Regions from separate parts of the Rhizobium sp. EC-SD404 genome, predicted to be linked through region 2. Evidence: predicted binding sites of a transcription regulator. Region 2 holds the regulator's gene; each other region holds the start of a gene.
The links. Region 2 encodes PhoB, which activates phosphate uptake and scavenging genes when phosphate is short. Its sites were predicted from a motif close to TGTCATNNANCTGTCAT; they were not measured.
Positions count from the first base shown of each region.

Region 1: the regulator PhoB is predicted to act here: its motif matches at 5,872-5,888, upstream of GC125_RS15600 (DUF1045 domain-containing protein).
Region 3: the regulator PhoB is predicted to act here: its motif matches at 5,971-5,987, upstream of GC125_RS10785 (bifunctional 2',3'-cyclic-nucleotide 2'-phosphodiesterase/3'-nucleotidase).
Region 4: the regulator PhoB is predicted to act here: its motif matches at 5,371-5,387, upstream of GC125_RS02675 (DUF2794 domain-containing protein).

Region 1 covers NZ_LR701459.1:3,066,172-3,073,966, forward strand. Annotated here, with positions in the region: gene betI (transcriptional regulator BetI) at 1-186, opposite strand, end outside; gene choX (choline ABC transporter substrate-binding protein) at 359-1,288, shown strand; gene choW (choline ABC transporter permease subunit) at 1,460-2,296, shown strand; gene choV (choline ABC transporter ATP-binding protein) at 2,293-3,333, shown strand; gene phnN (phosphonate metabolism protein/1,5-bisphosphokinase (PRPP-forming) PhnN) at 3,323-3,916, opposite strand; gene GC125_RS15595 (alpha-D-ribose 1-methylphosphonate 5-triphosphate diphosphatase) at 3,916-5,097, opposite strand; gene GC125_RS15600 (DUF1045 domain-containing protein) at 5,094-5,810, opposite strand; gene GC125_RS15605 (protein adenylyltransferase SelO family protein) at 5,937-7,361, opposite strand; gene GC125_RS15610 (ABC transporter permease) at 7,377-7,795, opposite strand, start outside.
Region 2 covers NZ_LR701459.1:3,924,468-3,932,262, forward strand. Annotated here, with positions in the region: gene argF (ornithine carbamoyltransferase) at 1-861, opposite strand, end outside; gene GC125_RS19715 (aspartate aminotransferase family protein) at 891-2,090, opposite strand; gene GC125_RS19720 (GcrA family cell cycle regulator) at 2,488-3,003, shown strand; gene phoB (phosphate regulon transcriptional regulator PhoB) at 3,050-3,733, opposite strand; gene phoU (phosphate signaling complex protein PhoU) at 3,750-4,463, opposite strand; gene pstB (phosphate ABC transporter ATP-binding protein PstB) at 4,492-5,280, opposite strand; gene pstA (phosphate ABC transporter permease PstA) at 5,349-6,638, opposite strand; gene pstC (phosphate ABC transporter permease subunit PstC) at 6,631-7,795, opposite strand, start outside.
Region 3 covers NZ_LR701459.1:2,087,518-2,095,312, reverse strand. Annotated here, with positions in the region: gene GC125_RS10820 (alanyl-tRNA editing protein) at 1-501, shown strand, start outside; gene sseA (3-mercaptopyruvate sulfurtransferase) at 532-1,413, shown strand; gene GC125_RS10810 (GNAT family N-acetyltransferase) at 1,388-1,984, shown strand; gene ald (alanine dehydrogenase) at 2,030-3,148, opposite strand; gene GC125_RS10800 (Lrp/AsnC family transcriptional regulator) at 3,305-3,778, shown strand; gene GC125_RS10795 (MFS transporter) at 3,890-5,539, shown strand; gene GC125_RS10790 (HlyU family transcriptional regulator) at 5,565-5,873, opposite strand; gene GC125_RS10785 (bifunctional 2',3'-cyclic-nucleotide 2'-phosphodiesterase/3'-nucleotidase) at 6,061-7,795, shown strand, end outside.
Region 4 covers NZ_LR701459.1:335,946-343,740, reverse strand. Annotated here, with positions in the region: gene ccmB (heme exporter protein CcmB) at 1-472, opposite strand, end outside; gene ccmA (heme ABC exporter ATP-binding protein CcmA) at 469-1,089, opposite strand; gene acnA (aconitate hydratase AcnA) at 1,389-4,079, shown strand; gene GC125_RS02680 (DUF1223 domain-containing protein) at 4,291-5,043, shown strand; gene GC125_RS02675 (DUF2794 domain-containing protein) at 5,417-5,788, shown strand; gene GC125_RS02670 (GNAT family N-acetyltransferase) at 5,810-6,379, opposite strand; gene GC125_RS02665 (Bax inhibitor-1/YccA family protein) at 6,519-7,253, opposite strand; gene GC125_RS02660 (ABC transporter permease) at 7,462-7,795, opposite strand, start outside.

The sequences.
Region 1 (7,795 bases), 860 kb from region 2:
ACGCATCGTCTCGATCAGGATCTGCTGCTTGTTGCCGAAATAATGATGCGCAAGTGCGGCCGACACACCTGCCCGCTTGGCGATCTGGCCCACAGTCACGTCGAGGCCGCCCTTCGCCCCGATTTCGGCGATGGCAGCGTCGATCAACGCGCGGCGGCGGATCGGCTCCATTCCCAATTTCGGCATCACCAACTCCAAAAATGCAAAAAAGCACTTGCAATCCGGGGCTAATTTATTTTGATTGATGCGTCAATCAAGAAAAAATCGGCGCTTTTTGCCGGAGCAGCGGAATGCTAACGTCCATCGCTTGCGCTGCCGAAGCGCTTGATGCAATTCCAGAAAAAGGGAACAGATACCTATGGCACGCCACGCGAAATTCGCCGGAGCCCTGCTTGTCTCGACCGTCCTCGCCGGGCCGGCATTGGCGCAGGATGCCTGCTCCTCGCTGACCTTCTCGGATGTGGGCTGGACCGACATTACGGCCACCACAGCCGCCACGACGCTCGTTCTCGAAGCGCTGGGCTATGAGACACGCACGAACATCCTGTCCGTCCCCGTCACGTTCCAGTCGATCGCCGATGGCGACACCGACATCTTCCTCGGCAACTGGATGCCTGCTCAGGAAGGCGCCATCCGGCCTTATCTGGATGAAGGCACGATCGAGGAAGTCGCCACCAATCTGGAAGGCACGCAATACACGCTCGCCGTTCCGAAATACACCTATGACAAGGGTCTGACGACCTTCGAAGACATCGCCACGTTCCAAGAAGAACTCGATGGCCAGATTTACGGCATCGAGCCAGGAAACGAAGGCAATGGATATATCATCAGCCTGATCGAGAACGACACGTTCGGCCTTGGCGAATTCGAGGTCGTCGAAAGCTCCGAGCAGGCGATGCTGGCCCAGGTCGGCCGTGCTGTGAACTCAGAGGATGACGTGGTCTTCCTCGGCTGGGCTCCGCATCCGATGAACAGCAACATCGAGATGGAGTATCTGACCGGCGGTGAGGAATGGTTCGGCGATGTCGGCACCGTTCACACCGTCACGCGCACTGGTCTCGCCGAAGAATGCCCGAACATCGGGAAATTCCTTACCAACCTGACGTTCACGCTCGAGATGGAAAACCAGATCATGGGCGCGATCCTCGACGATGGCGAGGATGCCCGCGCCGCCGCGCAGGCCTGGATCACCGAAAACCCCGACACACTAGACGCATGGCTCGATGGCGTGACGACGGCCGATGGTGAAGAAGGCCTGGCTGCCGTTCGCGCCGAACTCGGTCTCTGACACCGCATTGGCCGCCGGGCGTTCCCTAGGGTCCGCCCGGCGGCCACCTTCAAAATGAGACGTCGCGCAGTTGGGAGGTGAGGGCCAGCCGCCGCGACGAATATATGATCGGCGAACGCCGTAGGCCGACCCACCGCTCAGGTTATGGTCGGCAGGACTGGGGACACTTCGATGGAATGGATAGCCGACAACAAGATCCCCGTGGGACAGACGGCAAGCGACGTCGTCAACTGGTTGACGCGCAATGCGTCCTGGATCTTCGACTTCATCGCCAGCGTCATGGAAAGCATCATCGACGGCGTATTATGGGTTCTTCAGACACCCCATCCGCTGGTGATGGTTCTCATCTTCACGGCGCTCGCCTATGTGCTGCAGCGCTCGTGGAAAGTGGCAGCGCTGACGCTCGTCGGCTTCCTGTTCGTCATCAATCAGGGCTATTGGCGCGAGACGACCGAAACCCTGACGCTCGTGCTTTCGGCTTGCGCGCTTTGTATGGGAATCGGAGTCCCGATCGGCATCGCGTCCGCCCATCGGCCGAAGCTCTACGCCTGGGTGCGCCCCATCCTCGACCTGATGCAGACCTTGCCGACATTCGTTTATCTGATTCCCGCAATTGTCTTTTTCGGCATCGGCATGGTGCCAGGCCTCATCGCTACGGCCATCTTCGTCATCCCGGCGCCCATCCGCCTGACCCATCTCGGCATCTCGTCGACGCCACCGGCGCTGATCGAGGCCGGCCGTGCATTCGGGGCGACGTCGCGCCAGATGCTTTGGAAGATCGAGCTTCCCTATGCCCTGCCCCAGATCATGGCAGGCCTCACCCAGACGATCATGCTGTCGCTGTCGATGGTCGTCATCGCAGCGCTCGTTGGTGCCAGCGGCCTTGGTGTGCCCGTCGTCCGGGCGCTGAACTCCGTGAATACGGGCCTCGGCTTCGAATCCGGTCTCGTCATCGTCGTCGTCGCCATCATCCTCGACCGCATCTTCCGCCGGGAGAACGAGGCATGAGCAATCAACCGATGATCCGCTTCGAAGACGTCTGCATCGTCTTCGGCGACAATCCGAAGGTGGCCCTGCCCCTGATGGACAAGGGCATGAAGCGCAGCGAGATCCAGCAACAGACCGATCAGGTGCTGGGCGTCCACAACTGCTCGCTGGAAGTTGGCGAAGGCGAGATTGCCGTGCTGATGGGCCTGTCGGGATCTGGCAAGTCGACCTTGCTGCGCGCCGTGAACGGCCTCAACAAGGTTGCCCGCGGTTCGGTCAAGGTCGAGACCGGCAAGGGCATGGTCGATGTGGCCAAGGCGGACCGCAAGACTCTCCGGCAACTGCGCACCGAGCGCGTATCCATGGTGTTCCAGCAGTTCGGCCTCTTGCCTTGGCGGACGGTCGCCGAGAATGTGGGCTTCGGCCTGGAGCTTTCGGGTGTACCCGCAAACGAGCGCAAGGAGCGTGTCGCATCGCAGCTCGATACGGTCGGTCTCACCGATTGGGCTGACCGCAAGGTCCATGAGCTTTCCGGTGGCATGCAGCAGCGCGTCGGCCTCGCCCGCGCCTTTGCGACGGGCGCACCGATCCTTCTGATGGACGAGCCCTTCTCCGCGCTCGATCCGCTCATCCGCACGAAGCTGCAGGATGAACTGATCGAACTGCAGCAACGCATGAAGTGCACGATCCTCTTCGTCAGCCACGACCTCGAAGAGGCGGTGAAGATCGGCGACAAGATTGCGATCATGGAAGGCGGCCGCATCATCCAGGCCGGGCGGCCGGAAGAGATCGTGCTACGTCCGGCGAACGACTATGTCGCCGAGTTCGTCGCCCACCTCAATCCGCTTGGCGTGCTGTGCGCGGAAGACGTGATGCGGCCCGGACAGGCAGGCGCGAAGGAAACCGTCGGCGGATCGGTCAAACGCCGCACGCCTGTCAGGGAAATGCTGGAAACGCTTGCCAACCATTATCCAAGTTCGCTGGCCGTGGTGGAGAATGGCGGTATCGTCGGCGTCGTCAGCCCGGCCGACATCCTGAGCGCGCTCGTCAAGCGATAGCGGGGTTTCTCGCCGACACCTGCTCTATGAGACGCACGAAAGCGCGGCCGGCAATTTCCGGGGCGCCATTGTTGTCGATGATCGTCAGGTCCGGCGTGTCGAGCGCGAACCGCTCCGCGCGCTGAAGCCGCGCCGCGATCTCAGCCTGGCTTTCTCGCCCACGAGCAGCGATGCGTGCAGCCAAAACATCCGGAGCGACCGCCAGTGTCACCGGCACGAGCGTCGGATAGCGTCGCCGCAGATCGGGCAAAGTCGCACGCGATCCGTTGGCGATCGCGATGCCGCCTGAGGCAAGATGGCCGTCCATCGAGCTCGGCAAGCCGTAACTCAGGCCATGGGCCCTCCAGGTGAAGGCGAAGGCGCCCGCCTGTTCGGCTGCCAGGAACGCGGCCTCGTCAAGCGTGTCGTGATCTTCAGCCTGAACGGCAGCGTCGCGGGTCACCACCCGGCGCACGAACAAGACATCGCTTCGTCCGCGAAGCGTTTCACGCGCGAAATCGATGATCGTATCCTTGCCCGACCCGCTCGGACCGAGCACGACGATCAAGGTTCCCGCAGGATCTCCCAGCGACCGTTCCGCCATCAGATGACGCGGCGTCCCTGACGCCACACGGTCCGGACGATCGGCAACTGATCGAGATTGCGCACGCGCAGCAGATCGGCCCGCTTGCCGACCGCGACGACGCCGCGATCGTCCATCCCGACGGTCCGCGCCGGCGTGGATGTGACCAGTGCGACCGCTTGCGGCAGAGAAATCGCGTCCACATCATCGGCGAGCTTGAAGACCGCCTGCAGCAGGCTCGACGGCACGTAGTCGGAGGACAGAACATCGAGAATGCCGGCTTCGGCGAGATCCCTTGCGGCGATGTTGCCGGAATGCGATCCACCGCGCACCACGTTCGGCGCACCCATCAGCACGCTCATGCCGGCTTCGTGCGACGCGCGAGCGGCTTCCTTCGATGTCGGGAATTCGGCAAGGCCGACGCCATCGGCAATCGCCTCGTCGACATGGTCGAGCGTCGCGTCGTCGTGGCTGGCCAGCGTCACGCCGGCGCCGCGGCAGTGCTCGGCGATTGCGCGACGATGCGGGGCGGAATAGCGGGCCGACTGCTCCTGCCGCTTGGCGACGAAGACCTCGAACTGCTCGTCGGTCAGCCCGCGCTTCGTCTTGTAGTAGAGCGTATACTGATCCATCGTCTGGAACTGCCGCTGGCCGGGGGCATGATCCATCAGCGATGCCAGTCGCACACGATCGTCGCTGCGGAACTTTTCGAAGGCATCGAGGACATCCGCCGCCGAAACCTCGCATCGCAGATGCAGAAAGTGATCCGACCGCAGCCGATCTTCGCGCTGCGCCTGCTCGATCGCATCGGCAAGGCTGCGCATCTCGCCGGGCTTGAAGCCGCCATCCTCATCTGATCCCATGCGCAGGCAATCGAAGACGGTGGTGATGCCGGATGCGGCTATCTGCGCGTCATGCGCCTGAACCGCCGCGATCGCATTCCAGCGCACCCCCGGCCGTGGGCCGTAGTGGCCCTCGAGGTGATCGGTGTGAAGTTCGACGAGGCCCGGCATCAGGTAATCGCCCTTGAGATCGTCGCCAGGAGCCGACGTCGACCCCTCGCCGATCTCCGCGATCACCCCGTCGCGGATGACGAGATGGCCCTCGACCACCCGATCGGCCAGTACCAGCATCGCATTCTTCAGGATCGTCTCGTTCACCGTGCTCATCCGTACCTGCAAATTCTTGTCGTGAAGCGTCATTGTGCGGCCGCCCGTTTTGCGGCTCTGAAGGATCCGAGTGGATGCAGTGAATCCACCGAAAAGTTGGCCCCCTTTTCCGGTTCCACGAACAGCGCCAGATTGCTGACGGTGACAGGCTTGTCCAGTAAAGGCGCAAATACCTGGTGCAAAGCCGCCTCGATCCGGTCTGCGTCACCGGCATCGACGGGCCCCGTCAGCGTCATGTGAAAGCGGAATTCCTCGAAGACATAGGGGTAGCCGAACCTGTCCAGATACGCCACTTGCCGTTCCGTCAAACGATCGACATTGCGCCGCGCCCGATCAGCCTCGCTCAGCGGAGCATGGTACCGGTCGAAGCGGCGAACGACCGCGTCGGCAAAGTTCTGGAGGGCCGGCGATGGAGCGCTTGGCGTCAGGGCGAAGAACGGGCCGAGTCGTTCGATGTGGAGCGGCGGCAGATCGAAGGGCTCCAGTTCACCGCAAAAATGCATGATCTCGGACAGGAGATCGGCTTTCGTCAGGCCGTCCGCCAGAGCAAACGGCGCTTTGATGGTCGCGTGAAAGCCATATCGGCGCGGCGCCGCCGTGATCGCTATGATTTCATCGAGAGCGAGACCCAAGCCGTTGGGCTGGCTGAGCGATGCACCCGAAAACGCGTTCCGGCCGAGCCAGCGCGACGCGGTTCGCTGCAACGCGTCGCTCATCGGCGGCGTGAAATAAAGCGCATAGCGCATGGTGAATCAGTCTCCGAATTGGTCTTCGATGACACGAAAGCCGAGCCTATGACCGATAAGCATGACAGCTTGACGAAAGGAAGGACGGAAAACGACGTCACTCACAATCGGTGCTTGCCGAGACGGCTAGCGAGCCAGTCCCGTCAGCCTGTAGGCATCGCGCAGATCAACCATCTGGCCGAGCGCCTCGTGGAAAGCGCTCCAATCGTCGTCGGAATCAATCCCGGACCAGATCCGCTCGACGTCGTCGATCAGCATGGTGACCGGAGTGATCGCGGCCAGTGACGGATGCGCGAGATCGATATCGGCGCGGGTTTGGTAGCGATCGATGAGCGCGCGGACTTCGGCGAAGTTCTCGCGCGCATATTCGGCCGCGACAGGGCTTCGACCAGCGCGATCCGGAACGCCGCCGAACCAGTCGAAGAAAGCCTGTTCGAACGGCATGGCACTGGCGGCGAGGAACTTCCAAAAACCTTCCGCAAGTTCCCGGTCAGTTGCGGCATCGAGTGGTTCGAGGCCGAGACGTGCAACGATCTGCCGGTCGAAGGCTGCGCGATAATGATCCGGGAATGCGCGCACGACCGGCTCGATGTCTTCCAACGGAGCGAGCGCCAGCAGGCATTCCGCCAGCCGCGCAAGGTTCCAGAAAAGCGTCTCCGGCTGCCGCCCGAAGGCATAAAGCCCCGTCTGGTCGAAATAGGCGGCGGTAAAGGATGGGTCGAGGATTGGCAGGAACCGCCACGGGCCGTAGTCGAAGCTTTCGCCCGTGATGTTGATGTTGTCGGTATTCAGCACGCCGTGCACGAAGCCGGCAGCCATCCACTGTGCCCCGGTGCGCGCCACGTTTCGACAGACCCTGTCCAGGAACGCGATCGCTGTGGCTTTCGTGTCGGCGCGGGCGCAGTCGGGCATGTAGTTGCGAACCGCATGATGCAGCAGCGCCTCGATGCGGTCGGGCTGTTCCAGATAGGCGAAGCGCTGGAAAGTCCCGATGCGGATGTGGGAATGGCTGAGCCGCACCAGAACCGATGAGCGCGTGGGCGATGGCTCGTCACCCCGCATCAACTCTTCGCCGGTTTCGATGAGACTGAACGAGCGTGAGGTGTTGACGCCGAGCGCTTCCAGCATCGTCGTCGCGAGGACCTCGCGCACACCGCCCTTCAATGTCAGGCGGCCATCGCCCTGGCGCGACCATGGCGTCTGGCCGGATCCCTTCGTGCCGAGGTCGAGCAGACGATCGTCCCGGTCCAGAAGTTGCGCAAAGAGAAACCCGCGACCATCACCGAGATCGGAATTGTACTGGCGGAACTGGTGGCCGTGATAGCGCAGCGCCAGCGGCTCCGGCAGATTGTCCGGAAGCGGCTCGAAACGCCCGAAATGATTCACCCATTCTGCGTCGGTCAGAGCCGTCAATCCTACGTCGGCAGCGGCGTCGCGGTTCCGGTATCGCAGTGTCGTGGACGGAAAATCGGCAGCTTCGACCGGGTCGAAGAAGTCCTGGCCAAGAGCCTGGTGGCGCGGTGCGGCGCGGTAGGTCGGATCAAGCGGCATCAAAAACTTCCGGGTTCAGGTGGCAGTCGCTGGACGTCCAAGCCTGCGAGCGGCCATTCGTTCCAGTGCGCTCATGGCGTCATAGGACAGAACGGCGATGATGGCGACGATCAACCCTCCCTGCAGCACGAAGGCCGTGTTGCTCGAAAGCAGGCCGGCGATGATCACTTCGCCCAGGGTGGGTGCGGCGACAGTGGAGCCGATCGTCGCCGTTCCGAGCGAAATCACGAAGGCAAGCCGCACGCCGGCGAGGATGACTGGAAAGGCCAGCGGGAGTTCGACGCGCATCAACCGCTGCCAGCCGGTCATGCCCATGCCCCGCGCCGCTTCCCGCACGCTCGAAGGCAGCGTCGTCAATCCCGTCAGAGCGTTCTCGAAGACCGGCAGGAGCGCATAGAGGAAAAGCGCGATCAGCGTCGGCCTGGTCCCGAAGC
Region 2 (7,795 bases):
GAACACCACCGACTGGACACCATCGATGACGCCGTCGGTCACTTCCTCGCCTCGATGTGCCGGCAGGCAATGCATGAAGAGCGCTTCCGGGTTGGCTTCGGCCATCAGCGCCTCGTTCACCTGATAAGGATGGAACACGTTGTGGCCGCGCGCACGATGTTCCTGGCCCATGGAGAACCAGGTGTCGGTTACCACGCAATCGGCGCCGCGCACCGCATCCATCGGATCGTTCGTCACATTGACAACGCCGCCATTGGCGCGGGCCCAATCGACATAGCGTGCCTCCGGCTCGGAGCCTTCCGGCACGGCCACATTCATCGTGAAGCCGAAACGGGCCGACGCCTCGATCAGCGAATGCAGCACGTTGTTGCCGTCGCCCGACCATGCGATCGTCTTGCCCTTGATAGGGCCCCGATGCTCCTCGAAGGTCAGGATGTCGGCCATGATCTGGCAGGGGTGGGTGTCGTCCGTCAACGCGTTGATCACGGGCACGGTCGCGTGTTCGGCCAGTTCCAGTAGGCGATTGTGTTCCGTCGTGCGGATCATGATGATGTCGACATAGCGCGACAGCACCTTGGCCGTATCGGCGATCGTCTCGGCGCGCCCGAGCTGCATCTCCGTGCCGGAGAGAAACAGCGTTTCCCCGCCAAGCTGGCGCATGCCGACATCGAAGGACACGCGGGTCCGCGTCGACGGCTTCTCGAAGATCATGGCAAGCACTTTGCCAGCCAAGGGCTTATCGCCCCGGCCCGACTTCAAGGCATCCTTGGTGGTGCGCGCATTGTCGATGATGCCGCGAAGATCGTCCGCCGTGGTGGTCGACAGATCGATGAAATGGCGTGGCGTGCCGTTGGCGCCCATGGCGATGATCCCCGTGCCCCGGCCTGCTTTCAGGCGGAAATTGCCTGTTTGGATGAAGAAAGTTCGGAAGCGACCATGTCGATGCGCGACAGTCCTTCGCGCATTTCCTCGGCCGTGATGGTCAGAGGAGGGAGAAGGCGAACCACGTTGTCGCCCGCCGGTACCGACAGCATCTGATGTGCGCGAAGACCCGCGACCATCTCCGTGTTCGGCACGACGGTCTTCAGCCCGAGCATCAATCCGCGCCCACGGATTTCGGCGACCACATCGGGATAGCGGTCCTTGATCGCCTCGAGGCCCTGCTTTGCGACCAACGACAGGTCGCGCACGTGGTCCAAGAAGCCATCCGCCAGAATGACGTCGAGAACGGCGTTGCCGACCGCCATGGCGAGCGGATTGCCTCCATAAGTCGTGCCGTGGGTTCCTGGCACCATACCCGCTGCCGCTTCGGACGTTGCCAGACAGACGCCGAGCGGGAACCCTCCGCCGATGCCTTTGGCGACGGCCATGATGTCCGGCGAAATTCCCGACCATTCATGCGCGAAGAGCTTGCCCGTGCGGCCGACCCCTGACTGCACTTCGTCGAAGATCAGAAGCGTGCCGGTCTCGTCGCACAGCTCCCGCAACTGGCGCAGCCGCTCGTCGGAAACCGGCCTGACGCCGCCCTCGCCTTGCACGGGTTCGATGAGGATCGCTGCGGTGTCTTCCGTGACAGCCGCCTCGAGAGCCGCCCAATCATCGAATGGCACCTGGTCGAACCCTTCGACCTTGGGACCAAAGCCTTCGAGATATTTCGGCTGGCCGCCGGCTGCGATCGTCGCCAGCGTACGTCCGTGGAAGGCCCCCTCGAAGGTGACGATCCGGAACCGCTCGCTCTGCCCGCGGGAATGATGATAGCGGCGCGCAGTCTTGATGGCGCATTCCAGCGCCTCTGCGCCGGAATTCGTGAAGAACGCCCGATCCGCGAAGGTGGCGTCCGTCAGACGACGGGCGAGCCGCTCCTGACCCGGGATCTCATAGAGATTGGACAGGTGCCACAATTTGTCGGCCTGCTCCTTGAGCGCGGCGACGAGATGGGGGTGCGAGTGTCCGAGCGAATTCACGGCGATGCCGGCTGCAAAATCCAGATATCGCTTGCCGTCTTCGCTCGTCAGCCAGACGCCGTCGCCACGCTCGAAACGGAGCGGAGCGCGGTTGTAGGTCTCGAAAAGCGGCGACGCCGGTGCCATCTGGCGCAAACTCCCACTCAAGGCCGCATCCGCAAAGGTTCGGACGGTTCGCGTCGCAAACCTCAAGGACTGCGTCCTGAAAATTGAAAAGCCGCCCTGCGGCGGCCCGACGCACTATCTTCATTTCGTCTGGCGCTGTCAAGAAAACGCCCCTTGTCCGACCGACACAGCAATTCGCTCAAATGCCCCCAAGTTGGGGAAAACTCAAAAAAGCGAATCGCCTGATTCCCGGGACTCTTGTCACGGAGTCTGCCGACCATTAAGTTGAAATAACAGCACTAGACTGCATGCGGCGGACCTAGTCATCACACAGTATTAAGGCGACGCGGTTCCGTTGTACGACGGTCCGGCGCCGAGGGATTCTGCTGCGCCCTGCATCGAACTTGGAGTTGCGGCCATGAACTGGACCGACGAGCGCGTCGAAAAACTTACGAAGTTATGGGCCGATGGCCTGAGCGCGAGCCAGATAGCCGCACAATTGGGTGGCGTGACGCGAAATGCTGTCATCGGCAAAGTACATCGGCTGAACCTGCCGGGGCGCGCAAAATCCGGCGGAACACCTGCTCCACGTGCCAAGCGGCCCGCACCAGCCCCTCGCCCAGCCTCGAACTTCAACGCCCGTCCTGCTGCACCGCGGACGATTTCCCGCGGCGGCGCTGCTGCTGCGGTGCGTGAAGATGTCGCCATGGAAGCGCAGCCGCAGACGCGTCCCGTCAGCGACGTCGTCGTACCGATCGCCAAGCGGTTGGCACTGACGGACCTGACGGAGCGCACATGCAAATGGCCGCTCGGAGACCCGATGCACGAAGACTTCCACTTCTGCGGTCACGATTCAGGCGACAACACGCCCTACTGCAAATATCACGCTCGCCTGGCTTTCCAGGTCTCGGGCGAAAGGCGCCGGGCGCGCTGATCGCGCGCCTCGTGTCCCATTTTCCGATGTGAGATGCGGAAGGCGCTCAGCCTTCCAAAGCGTAGCCGGCGCCCCGTACAGTGCGGATGACGTCACGCATATTGGCGAGATTGATCGCCTTGCGCAGCCGGCCGACATGCACGTCTACCGTGCGCTCGTCGACATAGATGTCATGTCCCCAGACGCCGTCGAGCAACTGTGCACGCGAATAGACGCGACCGGGCGATGACATCAGAAATTCAAGCAGTTTGAATTCCGTTGGTCCGAGCCGGATTTCCCGGCCCTTGCGGTGCACGCGATGTGTGTCGCGATCGAGCGTGATGTCTCCGCTTTGAAGCATCGACGAGATGACTTCGGGCTTGGCACGCCGCAACATGGCTCGAACACGCGCCATCAGTTCCGGCGTGGAAAACGGCTTCACGACATAGTCGTCGGCACCGGTCGCAAGGCCGCGGATGCGTTCGCTCTCTTCGGCACGCGCCGTCAGCATGATGATTGGCAGGCGTTCGGTTTCCGGCCGAGCCCGCAAGCGGCGACAGAGCTCGATGCCGGAGACGCCGGGCAGCATCCAGTCCAGAATGAGCAGGTCGGGAACGCGCTCCTTGAGCTGGATCTCGGCCTCGTCGCCGCGAAGAACGGTGTCGACCTTGTAGCCTTCCGCTTCCAGATTGTAGCGAAGAAGGACGCTCAGCGCTTCTTCGTCTTCGACGACCGTGATCCTCGGCAGCATCTCTGTGTCGTCTCCGTCAGTGGCCGTTGGCCATCACTGTCGCAGTCTTGTCGCCGCGCGGGCGTTCGCCGAGCAGCCTGTCGCCCGTCGCCATGTAGTAGATCGTCTCGGCGATGTTCGTCGCATGGTCGCCGATACGTTCGATGTTCTTGGCGCAGAACAGGAGATGCGTGCAGGCCGAGATGTTGCGCGGATCTTCCATCATGTAGGTCAGCAACTCACGAAACAGCGACGTGTACATCGCATCGATTTCATCGTCGCGCTGGCGCACCTGATTTGCCGCCACAGCCGAGCGCGTCGAGTATGCATCGAGCACTTCCTTCAGCTGCGTCAGTGCCAGTTCGGACAGGTGCTCGAGCCCCCTGACCAACTGCTTCGGCTGGCCAGTGCCTTGAACGGCGACGACGCGCTTGGCGATGTTCTTGCCCATGTCACCAACGCGTTCCAGATCAGCCGCGATACGGATCGAGCCCATGACTTCGCGCAGATCGTGCGCCATCGGCTGGCGCTTCGCGATGACCATGATGGCACGCTCGTTGATGTCGCGTTCGGCGTCGTCGAGAATGATGTCCTCGGCAATGATCCGTTGAGCGTTGCCCGCGTCGGAATTGATGAGCGCGGCCACGGCATCGCCCACCATGCGTTCCGCGATGCCACCCATCTCCGAGACCCGGCGCATCAGATATTTCAGTTCCTCGTCGAAGGACGAGACGATATGCGGATCGCTCATAGTTCTCTCCGTGGCCAGTGCCAGTTGGTCAGCCGAACCGGCCCGTGATGTAATCCTGGGTGCGCTTGTCGTGTGGGTTGCTGAATATGTCGTGCGTTTGCCCCTCCTCGACGAGAACACCGAGATGGAAGAACGCTGTGCGCTGCGACACACGCGCCGCTTGCTGCATCGAGTGCGTCACGATGACGATCGTATAGTTCTCGCGCAGCTCGTCGATGAGTTCCTCGACCCTGGCAGTCGCGATCGGGTCGAGCGCGGAGCATGGCTCGTCCATCAGGATCACTTCCGGATCGACAGCGATGGCACGCGCGATGCAAAGGCGCTGCTGTTGCCCGCCCGAAAGGCCAGTGCCTGGCTGATGAAGGCGATCCTTGACTTCTTCCCATAGACCGGCGCGACGCAGGCTCTGCTCGACCACCCGGTCAAGCTCGTCCTTGTTGCGCGTGCGGCCATGGATTTTCGGGCCATAGGCAACGTTGTCGTAGATGGACTTCGGAAACGGATTGGGTTTTTGAAACACCATGCCGATCCGAGACCGCAGAATTACCGGGTCGACCGACTTTGCATAGATATCGTTTCCGTCGATCAGAATGGTGCCTTCGACACGGCACCCATCGATCACATCATTCATGCGGTTGAGGCAGCGCAGGAAGGTTGATTTACCGCAACCGGAAGGCCCGATGAATGCGGTGACTTCACGCTCGCCAATGTCGACCGACACATCCTTGATCGCCTGTGCCTGATCGTAAAAGACCTTGACGTTCTCAGCGTGGATCTTGACCGGCTTGCGCTCGACCTGCGCCTTTACGTCGTGCATTGCGCCCGTGGCGACTGGCCCGTTGCCCGCTGTCGCATGTGCTTCGCTGATGATATTGACCATGTGACTTACCACCGTGTTTCGAGACGTTTGCGCAGGTAGATCGCGATGCCGTTCATGAAGACCATGAAGCCGAGCAGCACAAGAATGCCCGCTGATGTACGCGCCGTGAAGCCGCGCTCTGGGCTATCGGCCCAGATGTAAATTTGCGTCGGCAGAGCCGTGGAAGGGCTCAACATGCCATCCGGCGCAGCGGTGATGAAAGCGTTCATCCCGATAAGCAGCAGGGGGGCGGTCTCGCCGAGTGCCTGCGCCATGCCGATGATCGTTCCCGTGAGAATGCCGGGCATTGCCAAGGGTAGCACGTGATGTGTGACCACCTGAAGGCGCGACGCCCCGACTCCAAGTGCCGCCTGACGGATCGACGGTGGAACGGCCTTTAACGCGGCGCGCGTAGCGATGATGATCGTCGGCAGGGTCATCAACGCAAGCACCATGCCGCCGACGAGCGGCACAGATCGCGGAAACCCGAAAAACTGGATGAAAAGGGCGAGACCCAGAAGACCGAAAACGATTGAGGGAACCGCCGCCAGATTGTTGATGTTCACCTCGATCAGGTCGGTCCATCGATTTTTAGGCGCGAATTCCTCGAGATAAACAGCCGCTGCAATCCCGAGGGGAAAGCTCAGAAGGAAGCACACGAGCAAGGCATAGAAGGACCCCCAAAGGGCGCCCTTCAAGCCGGCAAGCTCCGGAAAGCGGCTATCCGCCTGCGTGAAAAGCGCAGCGTTGAATGGCGTGGAAACACGCCCCTCCAGCCGCAGATCGTTGAAGAGCTCGATCTGCCGATCGTTGATCCGGCGAAACTGCTCCGGCGTCGCTTCGGAGATCTCGCCCTTTTCCAACTGATCGAAATTGTCGGAGGCTGGCACGGCGAGCATGATCGTTTGGCCGGCCAGCGTCGGGTCCATCAAGACGCGGTCCCGCACGACCAATTCCGCACCGCTCGACAGGATGCTCAATGCCAATCGCTCGTCGTCTTCGGCCAGGCCATCAAACGAAGAAAGCCAGCCTTCGCTCACGACCTCCCGAAAATTGGTCGCCCGAATGTTGGCTGGGTCCACATCTTCCGGAATGGTGACCTCGAGCGAGACATGGGTCTGCGAGAACGCCTGGTAGCCATTGCTGACCATCGTCCAAAGAAGCATGCCGAGCACGCCAACCGCGATGACAATCGCAGCGATGCCGTAGAATTTGAGACGGCCGCCTTTGGCATGACGCCTGCGCAATCTAGCCGCAAGTTCCTTGCTGCGATCTTCCGGTAGGCCGGTGGCGGCGCGTGGTGCGAGATCAGTCATAGCGTTCCTGATACTTTTTGACGAACGACAGTGCGATGACATTGAGACAGAGCGTGGTCAGGAAGAGGACCATGCCGAGCCCAAAGGCTGCGAGCGTCTTGGGATTGTCAAAGGACGTATCGCCGATCAACAAGGTGACGATCTGAACCGTAATGGTCGTCACCCCTTCCAGCGGATTGAGCGTGAGCCGTGCAATGAGGCCCGCCGCCATGACCACGATCATCGTTTCCCCGATCGCGCGGCTAACAGCGAGCAAAACGCCACCCACAATGCCCGGCAACGCGGCTGGCAGCAGGACCTTGGTGACTGTCTCCGCGCGGGTCGCTCCCATGGCGAGAGAAGCATCCCTCAACGACCGCGGGACCGCGGTAATGGCATCGTCGGCAAACGATGAAATGAACGGAATGATCATGATGCCCATGACGCCACCGGCCGCTAAGGCAGAGTTTGAGGCGACGTCGAGACCGATCGACTGCCCGGCATTCCGAACCATCGGCGCGACTGTCAGGATCGCGAAAAATCCGTAAACGATCGTCGGGATGCCAGCCAGTATTTCCAATACCGGTTTGATCGTGGACCGAACATTGGGCGATGCGAACTCAGCCATATAGATCGCCGACATCAAGCCGATCGGTATGGCGACCAGCATCGCAATCGCCGAGATGAGGATCGTGCCCCAGAAAACCGGCACGGCTCCAAAGGCACCGGCGCCAGCGATCTGATCGGCACGGATCGGAATTTGCGGCTCCCAACTCAAGCCGAAGAGAAATTCGTGGATCGGAACGAGCGAAAAGAAGCGCAGGCTCTCGAAGAGAAGAGAGAAAAAGATGCCCGCCGTTGTCATAACCGCTACGACCGAAGCAGCAATCATCAAGTTGATCGTGATCCGCTCAACCGTGTTTCGGGCGCGAAACTCCGGAGCGATCGATCGATAGGCCAGCACCGCGCAGAGAACGGCGACGCCCAGCACGACGCCGTAAAGGAGCCAGTTGAAAATGCCGTAAAGCGCCAGCAGGTATTCTGCCGCATCCCGCATATATTGCTCAGGCTCGCCAAACGTCCGGCCCGATAGGACCTGCAACACTTCGCGCATGAGCGTGGACGCGTCAGCCCCGCTGCGCGCCTCCTGAGGGAGCGAACCGACGACCAGCGATCGA
Region 3 (7,795 bases), 1.8 Mb from region 2:
GATGGGGCCACGCAACCGGAACCCGGCGAGCGGCTGGTACTGCATGTGGACTGGGCGCGGCGCTACCGGCTGATGCGGATGCACACGGCCTGCCACCTTCTCTCCGTCATCTGCCCCTACCCGATCACCGGTGCTTCGGTTGCAGAGGACGACAGCCGTGTCGATTTCGACATGAGCGCGACGATCGATCGTAGCGAGGTGACGGCACGGCTGATGGAGCTCGTGGCAGCCAATCACCCGATCTTCACCCAATGGATCGACGAAGCTGAGCTCGACGCCAATCCGGGCATCGTCAAATCCAAGAACGTGCGCCCACCGCGCGGCACGGGGCGCATCCGCCTCGTCTGCATCGGCGAAGGCTCGAGCATCGACAGCCAGCCCTGCGGCGGCACCCATGTGTCCGAAACGCAGGAAGTGGGCGCGATCCACATCGCCAAAATCGAGAAAAAGGGCAAGGAAAACCGGCGTTTCCGCATTCGCTTCGGACGCGCGCCGGACTAAACTCCAAGGCATTCCAGGGAGGACGAGATCATGACCAAGAGCGCATTCATCATCGACGGCGAAACGCTTCAGGCGCGGCTTGGCGACGCGCGCCTTCGGATCGTCGATGCCTCCTGGTACCTGCCTGCCCAAAACCGAGATCAGCGTGCCGAATACGCTGCCGGCCACATCTCGGGCGCCGTATTCTTCGATCAAGACGCCATCGTCGATGCCAGTTCGGCGCTGCCGCATGCGCTTCCCTCGCCGGAGCTTTTTGCCGAGAAAGTCGGCGCGCTCGGCATTTCGGAAGCTGACACGATCGTCGTCTATGACGGCCCCGGCCTCTTTTCCGCTCCGCGCGTCTGGTGGATGTTCCGCACGATGGGCGCAAGCTCGGTGCTTCTGCTCGACGGCGGGCTCGACCGCTGGAAAGCGGAGGGCCGGCCCGTAACGAGCGAGACGAACACGCCGGAGAAAGCCGTGTTCACTACCGCATTCGACGCGAGCAAAGTCGCCACGATCGACGATGTGCGCGCCGTCATCGACGACGGCTCCGCACAGATTGCCGATGCGCGGCCGCATGGCCGCTTCACCGGCGAGGAACCCGAGCCGCGCGCCGGTATGCACTCCGGTCACATGCCGGGTGCCTTCAACGTGCCGGCGGCCTCGCTTGGCGAAGGCGGCAGCCTCAAGGATCTCGAGGCACTGGCCGAAACGCTGAAGCATGCGGGTGTCGACCCTTCAAAGCCCGTCGTCACGACCTGTGGTTCCGGCGTCACGGCAGCGACGATCACGCTCGCCCTCCACTCGCTCGGCTTTACGGACAACAAGCTCTATGACGGCTCCTGGTCGGAATGGGGAGCGCGCGACGATACGCCGATCAAGAAGGGCGCCGGCATCATCGACGATGCCTCATCCTCGCCCAAGGAGTGACGCCTTGGCCAAAGGCAAAACACCCACACCGCTGACAACTACGGTCACCTATCTGGAGATGGCGAAACCGCCATCCGGCCACCATCCGCTGCCAATCAATGTGCAGGCTGCCTTGATGCGCACGCGGGATATCCCGCTGCACTTCTACCGCTATTTGCAGTACCGGATCGGTCGCGACTTCCATTGGGTTTATCGGCTACGCCTTGACGACGAAACGCTTGCGGCCATCGTGCACGACCCGGCGACCAGCATCGACGTGCTCTATCTGGACGGGGCGCCGGCCGGTTTCTTCGAACTGAAGCGGGAGAGCGAAGAGGTCGTCGACCTCGCCTATTTCGGCCTGATGAAGCACGCGCAGGGCCGAGGCCTCGGTCGCTGGTTCCTGCGCCAGGCGATCGATGCCGCGTGGGCACTCGGGCCGGACAGAGTGACGGTGAACACCTGTACGCTGGACCACAAGGCGGCGCTATCGCTCTACCAGAAAATGGGCTTTAGCCCCATCGGCCAGACGGAAACCTTCATCCACCCGATGACCGACGCCGATCACCTGCGGCTCGCGGCACTCGACTGAGATGGCAGCGCCCGGCCAACGGCCGAGCGCGTGCGTCCTTCCGGTTCAAGCGACCTTGAGGATGGCCTGCGGCTCCACGGCTTCGTAGCCGAGCGCATCGGCAACGGCGCGGTTGGTGATGCGGCCTGCATGGACATTGAGGCCTGCGCGCAGATGCCGGTCTTCGGCAATCGCCTTCAAGCCTCGATCGGCAAGTTTCAGGCCGTGCTGCATGGTCGCGTTGTTCAGCGCGTGAGCCGATGTGATCGGGACGGCGCCCGGCATGTTGGCCACGCAGTAATGCACGATGCCGTCGACCTCGTAGGTCGGGTCGGAATGCGTCGTCGCATGGCTGGTCTCGAAGCAGCCGCCCTGGTCAATCGCGACATCGACGATGACCGCGCCACGCTTCATGCCCGACAGCATTTCGCGGGTGACGAGCTTCGGCGCCGCTGCACCGGGAATCAGAACGGCACCGATGACCAGATCGGCCGTGAAGACTTCTTCTTCCAGCGCCTCGATCGTGGAGAAGCGCGTGCGCACGCGACCGTTGAAGATGTCGTCGAGCTGGCGCAGGCGCGGCAGAGAACGATCGAGAATCGTCACCTCGGCGCCGAGGCCGACAGCCATCTTGGCCGCGTTCAGACCGACGACACCGCCACCGATGACGGAGACACGTGCGGGAAGAACGCCTGGAACGCCGCCAAGCAGGATGCCGCGGCCGCCATTGGCCTTCTGCAGCGCCGTCGCTCCGGCCTGGATGGCAAGGCGCCCGGCGACTTCCGACATCGGGGCGAGAAGCGGCAGGCCGCCATGGTCGTCGGTCACGGTTTCATAGGCGACGGCCGTTACGCCGGATTCGACGAGACCCTTGGTCTGCTCAGGATCCGGAGCGAGGTGCAGATAGGTGTAAAGCAACTGGCCTTCGCGCAGTTGCGCCCACTCGGACGGCTGCGGCTCCTTGACCTTCACCACCATGTCAGCGCGCTGGAAGATTTCCGCAGCGGTCGCCACGATCTTGGCGCCGGCTGCCTGGTAAGCCCCGTCGTCGGCACCGATGCCGGCGCCCGCACCCGTTTCGACGATCACTTCATGGCCATGGGCGATGTATTCGCGCACGGCGCCCGGCGTCAGGCCGACGCGGTATTCGTGATTCTTGATTTCTTTCGGGCAACCGACACGCATTGCGATCCTCCATGGCGGCCCGCGGCGGGATGGCGGGCGATGATGACGAATTTCAACATCGGATGCCCGCAATGTCCTTGCGAAGTTCGTTTGCCAAACGGCAAAATTCGAATATTCTTGCACGCATCGGTCTTTCGTTCGGGGAATCCACGTCTAATGGAATTCGATGCTATCGATCGTGCGATGCTTAAGCGGTTGCAGGAAGAAGGCCGCATCTCGAATGCCAATCTCGCCGAGGCCGTGGGGCTGTCGCCATCAGCCTCTTCCCGCCGACTTGACCTGCTCGAAAAATCAGGCGTCATCCGCGGTTACCACGCCCGACTGTCGGACAAGGCGCTGGGCTACGGCATGACGGCGATCGTCCATATCTCGCTGTCCGGCCAATTCGCGCGCACGCTCGCCGAGTTCGAGAAGGCCGTGAAGCTCTGCTCGAACGTGCTGTCCTGCTACCTGATGTCGGGCGAGTACGATTATGTGCTGCGGGTCGTGGTCAAGAGCCTCGAGGATTACGAGAGGCTGCATCGCGACTGGCTGTCGGCCCTGCCCCATGTCGTGCGCATCAACTCATCCTTCGCGCTTCGCGACGTCATCGACAGGCCGAATATCGGCATCGATGCGGAACATTTCTGACTGCCGGTCTTTGAGCAAACTGGGGTTCCGGAAGCGCAGACTCGGGTCTAGTCTCTTCCTCCCCCGCATTGTTCCTCACGCGCCTGCAAGCCGCCTCACCGAAAGCCGATCATGAAGGAAGACGTTTCCAAGCCTGCGACGTTTGCCGCGCTCGCACCGCTCAGGCATCCGACATTCCGCGCGATCTGGCTCGGCGCCATGGCATCGAATTTCGGCATGCTTATCCAGACGGTGGGCGCCGCGTGGCTAATGACGCAGCTTGCGGCTTCCGCCGACATGGTGGCGCTGGTCCAAGCCTCGAATGCGCTGCCGATCGCTTTTCTCGCGCTGATCTCGGGCGCAATTGCCGACAGCTACGACCGGCGCAAGGTGATGCTTTTTGCGCAATGCTTCATGCTGGTCGTCGCGACCGTGCTTGCGATTGCCGCATGGTACGAAGCGCTGACCCCATGGACGCTGCTCGGCCTGACTTTCCTGATCGGCTCCGGCATGGCGCTGAACAATCCCTCCTGGCAGGCATCCGTCGGCGACATGGTGGGCCGGGACGATCTCCCCCAGGCGGTGACGCTGAACTCGATGGGCTTCAATCTGTCGCGCAGCGTCGGCCCAGCGATCGGCGGCGCGATCGTCGCTGCGGCGGGGGCTGCTGCCGCCTTCGCCATCAATGCCGCGAGCTATCTCGTGCTGATCTTCGTGCTGGTGCGTTGGAAACCGTCGCTTCCGGCGAGCACGCTGCCGCGCGAGAGCCTCGGCAGTGCCGTCATGACGGGCCTTCGCTATCTGGTCATGTCGCCGAAGATCGAGATCGTCATGCTGCGCAGCGCCATGTTCGGCATTTCGGCAAGCGCCGTGATGGCGCTGATGCCGCTGATTGCACGCGACATCCTGGCTGGCGGCCCGCAGCTCTTCGGCCTGCTGCTCGGCGCGTTCGGGCTCGGGGCGGTGGCTGTTGCGCTTTCCAATTCGGCGCTGCGGGCGCGCTTTGCCGGTGAAACGCTGATCCGCACGGGCTTCCTCGGCTTCGCCGCGTGCGCCTTCATCGCTTCGTTCAGCCGCTCCGCACCGCTGACCATGGTCGCGATGACGCTTGGCGGCGCCTGCTGGGTGCTGACGCTTTCGCTCTTCAACACGACCGTGCAGCTGTCGACGCCGCGCTGGGTCGTCGGGCGGCTGCTGTCGCTCTACCAGATGGCGACCTTCACGGGCATGGCGCTCGGGTCCTGGATCTGGGGCCTGGTCACGGAAAGCTATGGCGCTTCGAACGCGCTTCTTGCAGCATCGGTTCTCATGGTGGCGGGTGCTGCGATCGGCCTCGTCCTGCCGCTGCCGGCCCCGCCGCGGCTGAAACTCGATCCGCTGAACCGGTGGAAGGAGCCGCATCTCGCCCTCGACATCAAGCCGCAGAGCGGCCCGATCGTCATCATGGTCGAGTATCGGATCGGCAATGACGACATGCCGGAATTCCTGAAGTCCATGGCGGAACGCCGGCGCCTGCGGTTCCGCAACGGCGCGCGCCACTGGACCTTGATGCGCGATCTCGAGGATCCCGAACTCTGGCAGGAGACCTATCACCTGCCGACATGGACGGAATATCAGCGCTACCATCAGCGCACGACGGAGGCCGATGCCGTTATCGCGGAAGCCATCCGCGCCATGCACAAGGGCCCGGGCAAGCCGGTGATCCATCGCATGATCGAGCGCTCAACCGACTGGAGCGCCAATCAGCACGTCACGCCCAAGGACATGCTCGATATTCATTGAGACGGTTTCTACGAGCGAAGGGCGATCAGACCGGACCGGTCTCGCTCGGATCGGCGAAGAGCCGCGGGTTCTGCTCGATGATCTGGCGACCCTTGCGCTGCGAGACCTCAACGGCCTCCTCTTCCGTCATGCAGAGATCGGCGCGGATGAAATGGCGCTCGATGCGCTGGCCGTCCACGATCTTCGCGATGATGCCGGCAACGCGCCACTGACCGCCTTCGCTCATCGGCTGCGCGACGATCTCACAGCCCTGATGCTCGATGGGAGCGGCTGCCGCAGGCTTTGGTGCGGCCTTCTCGCCGCCAAGGCCGAACAGCTTGGAAAGAAGTGACATCGCCGGTCTCCCATGGTCAGGTTCTGAAAGGCTTTCTAGCACGCGCATGCCGCTTGGCCAGCCATTTCAGGCCAGCTTTCATGCCGATCCGCCTCGTCGTCATCAATGCGTCACAGGCTGATGCTCGATTGCCGGCATGCTGGGGATCAGGCCAAATCCGAACCGAAGACCGAGAGGAACCGCACCCGTGATCATCCGACCGAAGCCCTTCACCCTCACCCGTCGCACTCTGCTGGCCGGATCGGCGGCGCTCTCTGCCGTCGTCATGCTGCATCCTTTCTCCGCACGGGCGCAGGCAAACCAGGCGCATCTGCGGATCATGGGCACGAGCGACCTGCACGTGCATGTCTACCCCTACGACTATTACGCCGACCGCGAAAACGACACGATGGGCCTCGCCCGTACGGCCGCGATCGTCAATTCGATCCGGGCGGAAGCAACGAACGCGATCCTGCTTGACAATGGCGATTTCCTGCAGGGCAATCCGATGGGCGACTACATCGCCTACGAGCGCGGCATGAACGAAGGCGACGTCCATCCGGTCATAAAGGCGATGAACGTGCTCGGCTTCGATGCGTCGACGCTCGGCAATCACGAATTCAACTACGGCCTCGACTTTCTGTTCAAGGCGCTCGATGGCGCGGAATTTCCCTTCGTCTGCTCAAATGTCACGCGCGGCACGCTTGCCGGCAATCCATTGCAGGACGAGCTTTATATCCAACCCTATGTCATTTTGGACCGAGAGCTGACCGACGGCGCCGGGGAAACCCATCCCATCCGCATCGGCATCATCGGTTTCGTGCCGCCACAGATCATGACCTGGGACGCCGCCCACCTCACCGGCAATGCCGCGGCGCGCGACATGGTGGAAGCCGCGCGTGCCTTCGTGCCGCAAATGCACGAAGAAGGCTGCGATATCGTCATCGCTCTCGCCCATTCGGGCATCGGCGAGGAAGCCCATAGCGCAGGCATGGAAAATGCTGCGATCCCGCTTGCCGCCGTCGAAGGCATCGATGCGATCGTCACCGGCCATCTGCACCGCGTCTTTCCGGGCGAGGAATTCGAAGGCGTGGCCGGCGTCGACAACGCCAACGGTACGATTGCCGGCAAGCCGGGCGTTATGCCGGGCTTCTGGGGTTCCCACCTCGGCCTCATCGACCTGATGCTTGAGCGCGACGGCGACAGCTGGCGGGTCGTCACGCACACCTCGGAGGCACGGCCGATCTTCGAGCGTGTCGAGGCGACCGTCACGCCGCTGGTCGAGAGCGACGCCGAGGTGCTCGCCTCCGTCGAAGCGGAGCACGAGGCGACCATCGCTTATGTCCGCACGCCCGTCGGTCGCACGGCAGCCCGGCTTCATTCCTATTTCGCGCTCGTTGCCGATGATCCATCGGTGCAGATCGTAAGCCAGGCGCAAACCTGGTACATCGCCGACATCCTCTCGCGCGATCCCGATTACGCCGATCTTCCGGTTCTCTCCGCAGCCGCACCGTTCAAGGCCGGTGGGCGTGGCGGGCCGGACTACTATACCGACGTGCCGGTCGGCGAGATCGCCATCCGCAACGTCGCCGATCTCTATCTCTACCCGAATACCATCCATGCGGTCGCCATCACCGGTGCCGATCTCAAGGAATGGCTGGAGCGCTCGGCAGGGATCTTCAACCAGGTCGAGCCCGGCGCCTCGGATGCCGCACTCATCAATCCGGACTTCCCATCCTACAATTTCGACGTGATCGACGGCGTCACCTACGAGATCGACCTGTCGCAACCATCCCGCTACGATTCAGAGGGCGTGCTCGTCAACGAGAGCGCCAACCGGATCAAGAACCTCGCCTTCGAAGGCGCGCCGGTCGATCCGGCCCAACGCTTCGCGGTCGCCACCAACAACTACCGCGCCGGCGGCGGTGGCAGCTTTCCGGGCA
Region 4 (7,795 bases), 3.6 Mb from region 2:
GAAGCCCGCCCCGGGGCAGCGACACGGCGACAGCCGCTCCGACAGCCCCGATGAAGGTGATAGCCGGCGTGCCGACGGCGAGCGTAAGGGTCGCAGCCCCGATCGCCAGCGGCTCGACATTCATGAAGAGCGCAAGCAGCGGTGCAGCCAGCACCAGCGGCAGGCCGGTTGCGATCCAGTGCGCCAGGCACTTGGCGAAGACCGTGAGGATCAGCGGATGCTCCTGCATCAGCAGGATATCAAGCGCGCCATCCTCTCGGTCGGCCTGGAACAGCCGATCCAGACCGAGAAGCGAGGCGAGCAGCGCGCCGATCCACAGCATCGCAGGCCCAATTCGGGCAAGAAGGTTGAGATCCGGTCCGACGCCGAAGGGCACCACGGCAATCACAGTGAGGAAGAACAGCACCCCGATGAGCGCCCCGCCACCGGCACGTATGCCGAGCCGGATGTCGCGCAGGATTAGCGCTCTCATACGCTCACCGACAGGCCGGCCGTCATGGCGAATTCGCGCTGCGTCGAAATCGCGAGCGGCTGGTGGGTGGCGATGAGGGCGAGACCTCCCGTGCGCAGATGGGCCTCGACCATGCCGCCGAATCGCGCTTCCGAAGCGACGTCCAGCGCGGCGGTCGGCTCATCGAGGATCCAGATCGGCCGATGCGAGACGAGAAGCCGCGCCATCGCGATCCGGCGCTGCTGGCCTGCCGACAAATATCCGTAGGGCAGCGACAGGACCGTTGCGAGCCCCACGGCATCGGCCGCCTCTTCGACGGCCAGAGCCGGAGCAGCCATGAAGCGCTGCCAGAAGCTCAGGTTCTCGGCTACCGTCAGTTCGCGCTTCATGCCGTTGCGATGCCCGAGGTAATGGCAGGCCTCGGCAAGCGTCTCCGCTTCCTCAGGGCCGCCATCCAGCGTCACGGTTCCCGAATCGGCCTTGAGCAATCCCGCGATGACCCGCAGAAGCGTGGACTTGCCGATACCGTTCGGACCCGTGACGATCAGTGCTTCGCCCGTCTCGACCGTCAGCGACAGGTCGGCGAAGATCGGTTCGCTTCCCCGGCTTGCCGTCAGTCTGTCGGCGATCAGCCGCATGCGTTTCCCCTGGGCGAAATTGCCCGTGAGGGCAGCTTGCAGCGACGCTGCGAAAACCTTCGCATTTTGCCCCGATGCACTGGCACCCTTCATAGAAATTATCTATAAGGCCTGCAACCACGCCAGCGGTCGGCGTGATCACCATCCATGCGCCGAACATGATCTGCCAAAAAGGCATTCACGATCACGGGCGGACAGCGGAAATGACCGTACCCGCATCCTCGCGCATCCCTCACGGGATCAAGCGCATAGGCGTTCGCCCGGCAGCTTCGGCTGATCAGACGAAGACGGGGTTTCACTTGTCCAAATCGCTCGACAGCTTCAATTGCCGCTCCACTCTCAAGGTGGGCGACAAAGACTATGTCTATTTCGATCTCACCAAGGCCGAGGCCAACGGCCTCGAAGGCGTTTCGCGCCTGCCTTTCTCGATGAAGGTCGTTCTCGAAAATCTTCTGCGTAATGAAGATGGCCGTTCGGTCACCAAGAACGACATCCTCAATGTCAGCAAATGGCTCGACGACAAGGGCACCGGCGGCAGCGAGATCGCATACCGCCCGGCCCGCGTGCTCATGCAGGACTTCACCGGCGTTCCCGCCGTCGTCGACCTCGCAGCCATGCGCGACGCCATGGCATCGCTCGGTGGCGACCCGCAGAAGATCAACCCGCTCGTTCCCGTCGACCTCGTCATCGACCACTCGGTCATCGTCGACGAATTCGGCACGCCGCAGGCCTTCGCGAACAACGTTGAGAAGGAATACGAGCGCAACGGCGAGCGCTACCGCTTCCTGAAATGGGGCCAGCAGGCCTTCCAGAACTTCCGCGTCGTTCCGCCCGGCACCGGCATCTGCCACCAGGTGAACCTCGAATATCTCGGCCAGACCGTCTGGACGAAGGATGAGGACGGCGAAACCGTCGCTTATCCGGACACCTGCGTCGGCACCGACAGCCACACGACCATGATCAATGGTCTCGGCGTTCTCGGTTGGGGCGTCGGCGGCATCGAAGCCGAAGCTGCCATGCTCGGCCAGCCGATCTCCATGCTCCTGCCGGAAGTCATCGGCTTCAAGGTCACGGGCGCGCTCAAGGAAGGCGTCACCGCCACCGACCTCGTGCTCACCGTCGTCCAGATGCTGCGCAAGAAGGGCGTCGTCGCCAAGTTCGTCGAATTCTTCGGCCCCGGCCTCGACAACATGACGCTCGCCGACCGCGCGACCATCGGCAACATGGGCCCGGAATACGGCGCGACCTGCGGCTTCTTCCCGGTCGATTCCGAAACGATCAACTACCTCACCGTTTCGGGCCGCGACCGTGATCGCATCGCGCTCGTCGAAGCCTATTCCAAGGCGCAGGGCATGTGGCGCGAGGCCGGTTCGGCCGATCCGGTCTTCACCGACACGCTCGAACTCGACCTCGGCACCGTCGTGCCCTCCATGGCCGGCCCGAAGCGTCCTGAAGGCCGCATCCCGCTGGAAGGCATCGCATCCGGCTTCGAAACGTCGCTTGCAGAAGAGTACAAGAAGCCCGGCCAGATCGACGTGCGCTATGCCGTCGAAGGCGAGGACTACGATCTCGGCCACGGCGATGTCGCCATTGCCGCCATCACGTCCTGCACCAACACGTCGAACCCCTCGGTTCTGATCGGTGCCGGCCTCCTCGCACGCAAGGCCGTCGCGCTCGGTCTGAAGACCAAGCCATGGGTGAAGACCTCGCTCGCTCCCGGAAGCCAAGTCGTTGCCGGTTACCTCGAAAAGGCCGGTCTCCAGAAGGACCTCGACGCTCTCGGCTTCAACCTCGTCGGCTTCGGCTGCACGACCTGCATCGGCAATTCCGGCCCGCTGCCGGCTCCGGTGTCGAAGACGATCAACGAAAAAGGCCTCATCGCCGCTGGCGTCCTGTCGGGCAACCGCAACTTCGAAGGCCGCATCTCTCCGGACGTCCAGGCGAACTACCTCGCCTCGCCGCCGCTGGTCGTTGCCTACGCACTTGCCGGTACGGTGAAGAAGGACCTGACCACCGAGCCGATCGGCGAAGGCTCCGACGGTCAGCCGGTCTATCTGCGCGACATCTGGCCGACCTCGAAGGAAATTCAGGAATTCATCCTGAAATACGTCACGCGCGACGTTTACGAGAGCAAGTATGCCGACGTATTCCGTGGCGACGAGAACTGGCAGAACGTCCAGGTTCCGGCTGGCGACACCTACACCTGGGACGATTCATCGACCTACGTGCAGAACCCGCCTTACTTCGTTGGAATGGGCAAGGGCGCAGGCGGCACGACCGATATCGTCGGCGCGCGCGTCATCGGCCTGCTCGGCGACAAGATCACGACCGACCACATCTCGCCGGCCGGTTCGATCAAGGCGGCATCTCCTGCGGGTGCCTACCTCATGGAGCGTGGCGTCGGTGCTGCCGACTTCAACCAGTACGGCACGCGTCGTGGCAACCACGAGATCATGATGCGCGGCACCTTCGCCAACATCCGTCTGCGCAACCACATGATGGGCCCGAACGGCAAGGAAGGTGGATACACGATCCACTACCCGTCGAAGGAAGAGATGTCGATCTTCGACGCCGCCATGCGTTACAAAGAAGAGGGCGTTCCGCTCGTCATCTTCGCCGGCGCCGAATACGGCAACGGCTCGTCGCGCGACTGGGCTGCAAAGGGCACTGTGCTTCTCGGCGTACGCGCCGTAATCGCGCAGAGCTTCGAACGCATCCACCGCGCCAACCTCGTGGGCATGGGCGTGATCCCGTTCGTTCTCGAAGAGGGCACGAGCTGGGCAAGCCTCAACCTGCGTGGTGACGAAACTGTGACCATCGAAGGCCTGACCAAGCTGAAGCCCCGTGAGACCAAGACCGCCCGCATCACCTATGGCGATGGAACGGTCAAGGACGTCACGATCATCAGCCGCGTCGAGACGCTCGATGAGGTCACTTACATGGAAAATGGCGGCATTCTGCAGACCGTTCTGCGCGACCTGGCTGCCTGATATCTCTTGAGGCCGTTTGATGCGGCCTCAAGCTTCGACATCAAAGTGCGCCCCGGATGCAGAATTCGGGGCGCGCGCGTCACTCGAACGTGACTTTTTCTTGATCCGCACGGCCTGTAGCGTTTTTCTGGATTGGAGAGCGCATTGGGAAGCCCGGACGCTTCAGAACCGGGCGACATGCGCCATGGCGTGCGCCAGAATGGTCAAGTTGATGATGGTCAGATCAGAAATTGCGCGCGCATTGGTCCTGGCGTCCCTCGCCTTGGGCCAAGCGTCGTTTCCCGAGTCGCTCGCACAGGCCCAAGAGAAACCCGAGGGCGTCGTCGAGCTGTTCACCAGCCAGGGGTGCTCCTCCTGCCCACCGGCCGACGCCGTGCTTGCGGATCTGGCGGCTGAGGGCAACGTGATCGCACTCGCCTACCACGTCGACTACTGGAACTATCTCGGCTGGAAGGACACGCTCGCCTCACCCGAGAACACGGCCCGCCAGAAGGCCTATGCGACGACCTTCGAACGCAAGAGCGTCTACACCCCCCAGGCCGTCCTCAATGGCCGTGACCACGTCAATGGCGCCTCACGCGGCCATATCGACACCACCCTCTCGGCCATGGAGCGAGACGGCCGTGGCCTCGTCGTCGATGTCGACGTCGCCCACGACGACGACACACTCGTCATCGATGTCGGCGAAGGCGAGGGAAAGGCCCATGTGATGCTGGTCGTATTCGACCGCGAGAACATCGTACCGATCGAAGCCGGTGAGAATGACGGCGCAAGCTACACCTATGTGAACAGCGTGCGCGAAGTTCAGATCGTGGGAGTATGGAAGGGGGACGCCGAGCGTATCACGCTTCCGGATATGATGATCGACGATTGGGACAATCGAAACGGCGCGATCCTGCTGCAGAGGATGGTCGACGACCGCGCGCCGGGAGCCATTATCGGGGCTGCGCTCATCAAATCCTAGGCGACAACCAAATGATTGCCGGTCCGACTAGGCGCCAGCCATAAAAAAAGGCCGCCGTAGCGACCTTTTCGAAAATTGCTTCGGAGAGTTGGCTCGGCCCAGCGGTTTCGAGGGGCTGGGGGGCTTTGAATTCGAAAGTCACCGGACCGAGCCGTCTGAGGCAACGATGACAATCTCGTCTCCAAATCGGGCGGCGTTGCGGCTCAATTGCGGCCAAAAGCTGCTCAAAACCCCGTTTTGGTTCACTTGGTGCGGCTGTCCGTCGCCTTTCGTGATCGGCCTGTTAACGCTTTCTTTTCCTTGCATTTTGGCAATGCGCTGGCAAACTGTCACACGCTTGTCATGGCCAAGGTCGGAAATCCCAGGAGACCCGATGACGGATCACGTCCCAGATCAGGGCGCAACTATCGTCCATATGACGGACTACAAGAGCGGTACCGATCCTCTTCCCGTCACGTTCCATCGACGCGAACTCGATACGATCCTGAGACTGTACGGCCGCATGGTCGCTGCAGGCGAGTGGCGGGACTACGCGCTCGACCACCTGCGCGACAAGGCCGTTTTCTCCGCATTCCGGCGCACCAGCGAGGTGCCGCTTTACAGAATCGAGAAATGCCCGCGCAATGCCCGTCGCCAAGGCGCATTCAGCGTGGTGGCAGCAAACGGTACGATCCTCAAAAGGGGACATGAGTTGGAAACCGTGCTGCGCGTGCTGGACAAGAAACCCAAGCTCGTCCGCGGCTGATCCATAGGGTGGAGTGAGAAGCTAGCGGCCGGCGATGCCGTTCGCGAGCGTTCCTGGATAGCGCGTCAGTTCCGCCGGCGTTTCCTTGCCCTCGCCCAGCGCCTTTTGCATGATCACGGTGTCGAGCCAGCGGCCGAATTTGAAACCGGTGCCCGGCATCGTGCCGATCATGTCGAAGCCACATGAACGGTGGACTCCGACCGATGCCGGGTGGGCGCCACCGATCACCGCAACCATCTGCCGGAATCCGAGCGTCTCTGTCCGAATAAGCAAGTCCTCCAGCAACGCCTTCCCCAGGCCCTGGCCGCGGGCCTCGGGCGCGAGATAGATGGAATCCTCCACAAGCCAGGAATAGGCCGGCCGATCCCTGAAAGCGGACGCATAGGCGTAGCCGATCAGAACGCCCTCGGCGCTCTCTGCCGCGAGATAAGGATATCCCTTGCCCGTGATCGTCGAGAATCGGCGCTGCATCTCAGCCTGATCCGGTGCCTCGAGTTCATAGGTCGCGGTGCCGTTCTCCACATTCTCGCGATAGATCGCGGTGATCGCATCGAGATCGGCGGGCGTGGCGGGACGGATCGAGAAGGACATGGGGCAAGGACCATTGAGTGCGGTGTCGCTCGCCAGATAGCGCAGCTTCGGGGCCGATGCCAGCGCTCACGACGGCGATACTTCAACGAAAAAGGGCGACCCGAAGGCCGCCCTTTCAAACCATCTATCCGTGTTCTGCTTATTCGCGGTTGCCCATGAACTGCAGCAGGAACATGAACATGTTGATGAAGTCGAGATACAGGCGAAGCGCGCCCATGATGGCCTTGCGGCCGGCGGCATCGCTTGTGTCGCCTTCATAGTACATCGTCTTGATTTCCTGCGTATCGTAAGCCGTCAGGCCTGCGAAGATCAGGACGCCAATTGCCGAGATCGCGAACTGCAGAGCGCTCGAGGCAAGGAAGATGTTCACGACCATGGCGATGACCAGACCGATCAAGCCCATGAACAGGAACGAACCCATGCCCGACAGATCACGCTTCGTCGTGTAGCCGTAAAGCGACAGCGCGCCGAACGAGGCGGCGGTGATGAAGAACGTCTGCACGATGCTCTGGCCCGTGAAGACCAGGAAGATCGACGAAAGCGACAGGCCCATGACGGCCGAATAGATCCAGAACGTCGTCTGCGCCGCACCGACGCTCATGTTCTGAATGCGGAAGCTCAGGAAGAAGACGAGTGCCAGCGGGGCCAGCATCACGACCCAGCGCAACGGGCTGGCGTACATGAGTTGCGCGAACGCGGGATTGCTCTGTGCCAGTGCGAATGTCGCATAGGCAGCTACACCCGTGATCGCCAGTCCAAGAGCCATCAGATTGTAGACGCGCAGCATGTAGCTGCGCAGGCCCTGGTCGATCGCAGCACCGGCCTGCGTCCCGGCCGGGGCCGCGCGGGTCTGGTAGTTACGAAGGTCAGCCATAGTTTCCTCTTTCAAAGCCCCGGAAGTGAAACGGTGTCGGGTCGTGTCATCGACCAACCCAGGCGCCGCTGCGGGGCTCCAGCATGCCTGTGGATAATATGAGGTTTCCCAGAGACAAGAGCAAGACCCCCGGCCCCGGGCCTGGCCCCGATTTCCGCGACAGCAACGCTAACCTCCTGCGCCCAATAGTCGCGCAGTGTGTCGAACGTTAAAGATTGCGGAGGATCGGCGCCGCTTTTTGGCCGAGAACCCGCCATGTGCCGGCAAGCCCTATCCCGACAGTCACCACGATCGCGATCACGAGCGTCGATATCGCCACGTCCGGCAGGAAGCTCGACGGCAGCGTCATGATGCGCGAGACGATGTACCAAGCGGCCACCCCGCCGGCGAAAAGCGCGAAGATCGCCGTTGCCAGTCCGAGGATCAGATACTCGTAGGAAAACGCGCGGATCAGCGTGCTGCGCGTCGCACCAAGCGTCTTCAGCACCACAGCATCGTGCGTCCGTGCCCGGTTTCCGGCAGCAAGCGCACCCGAAAGCACC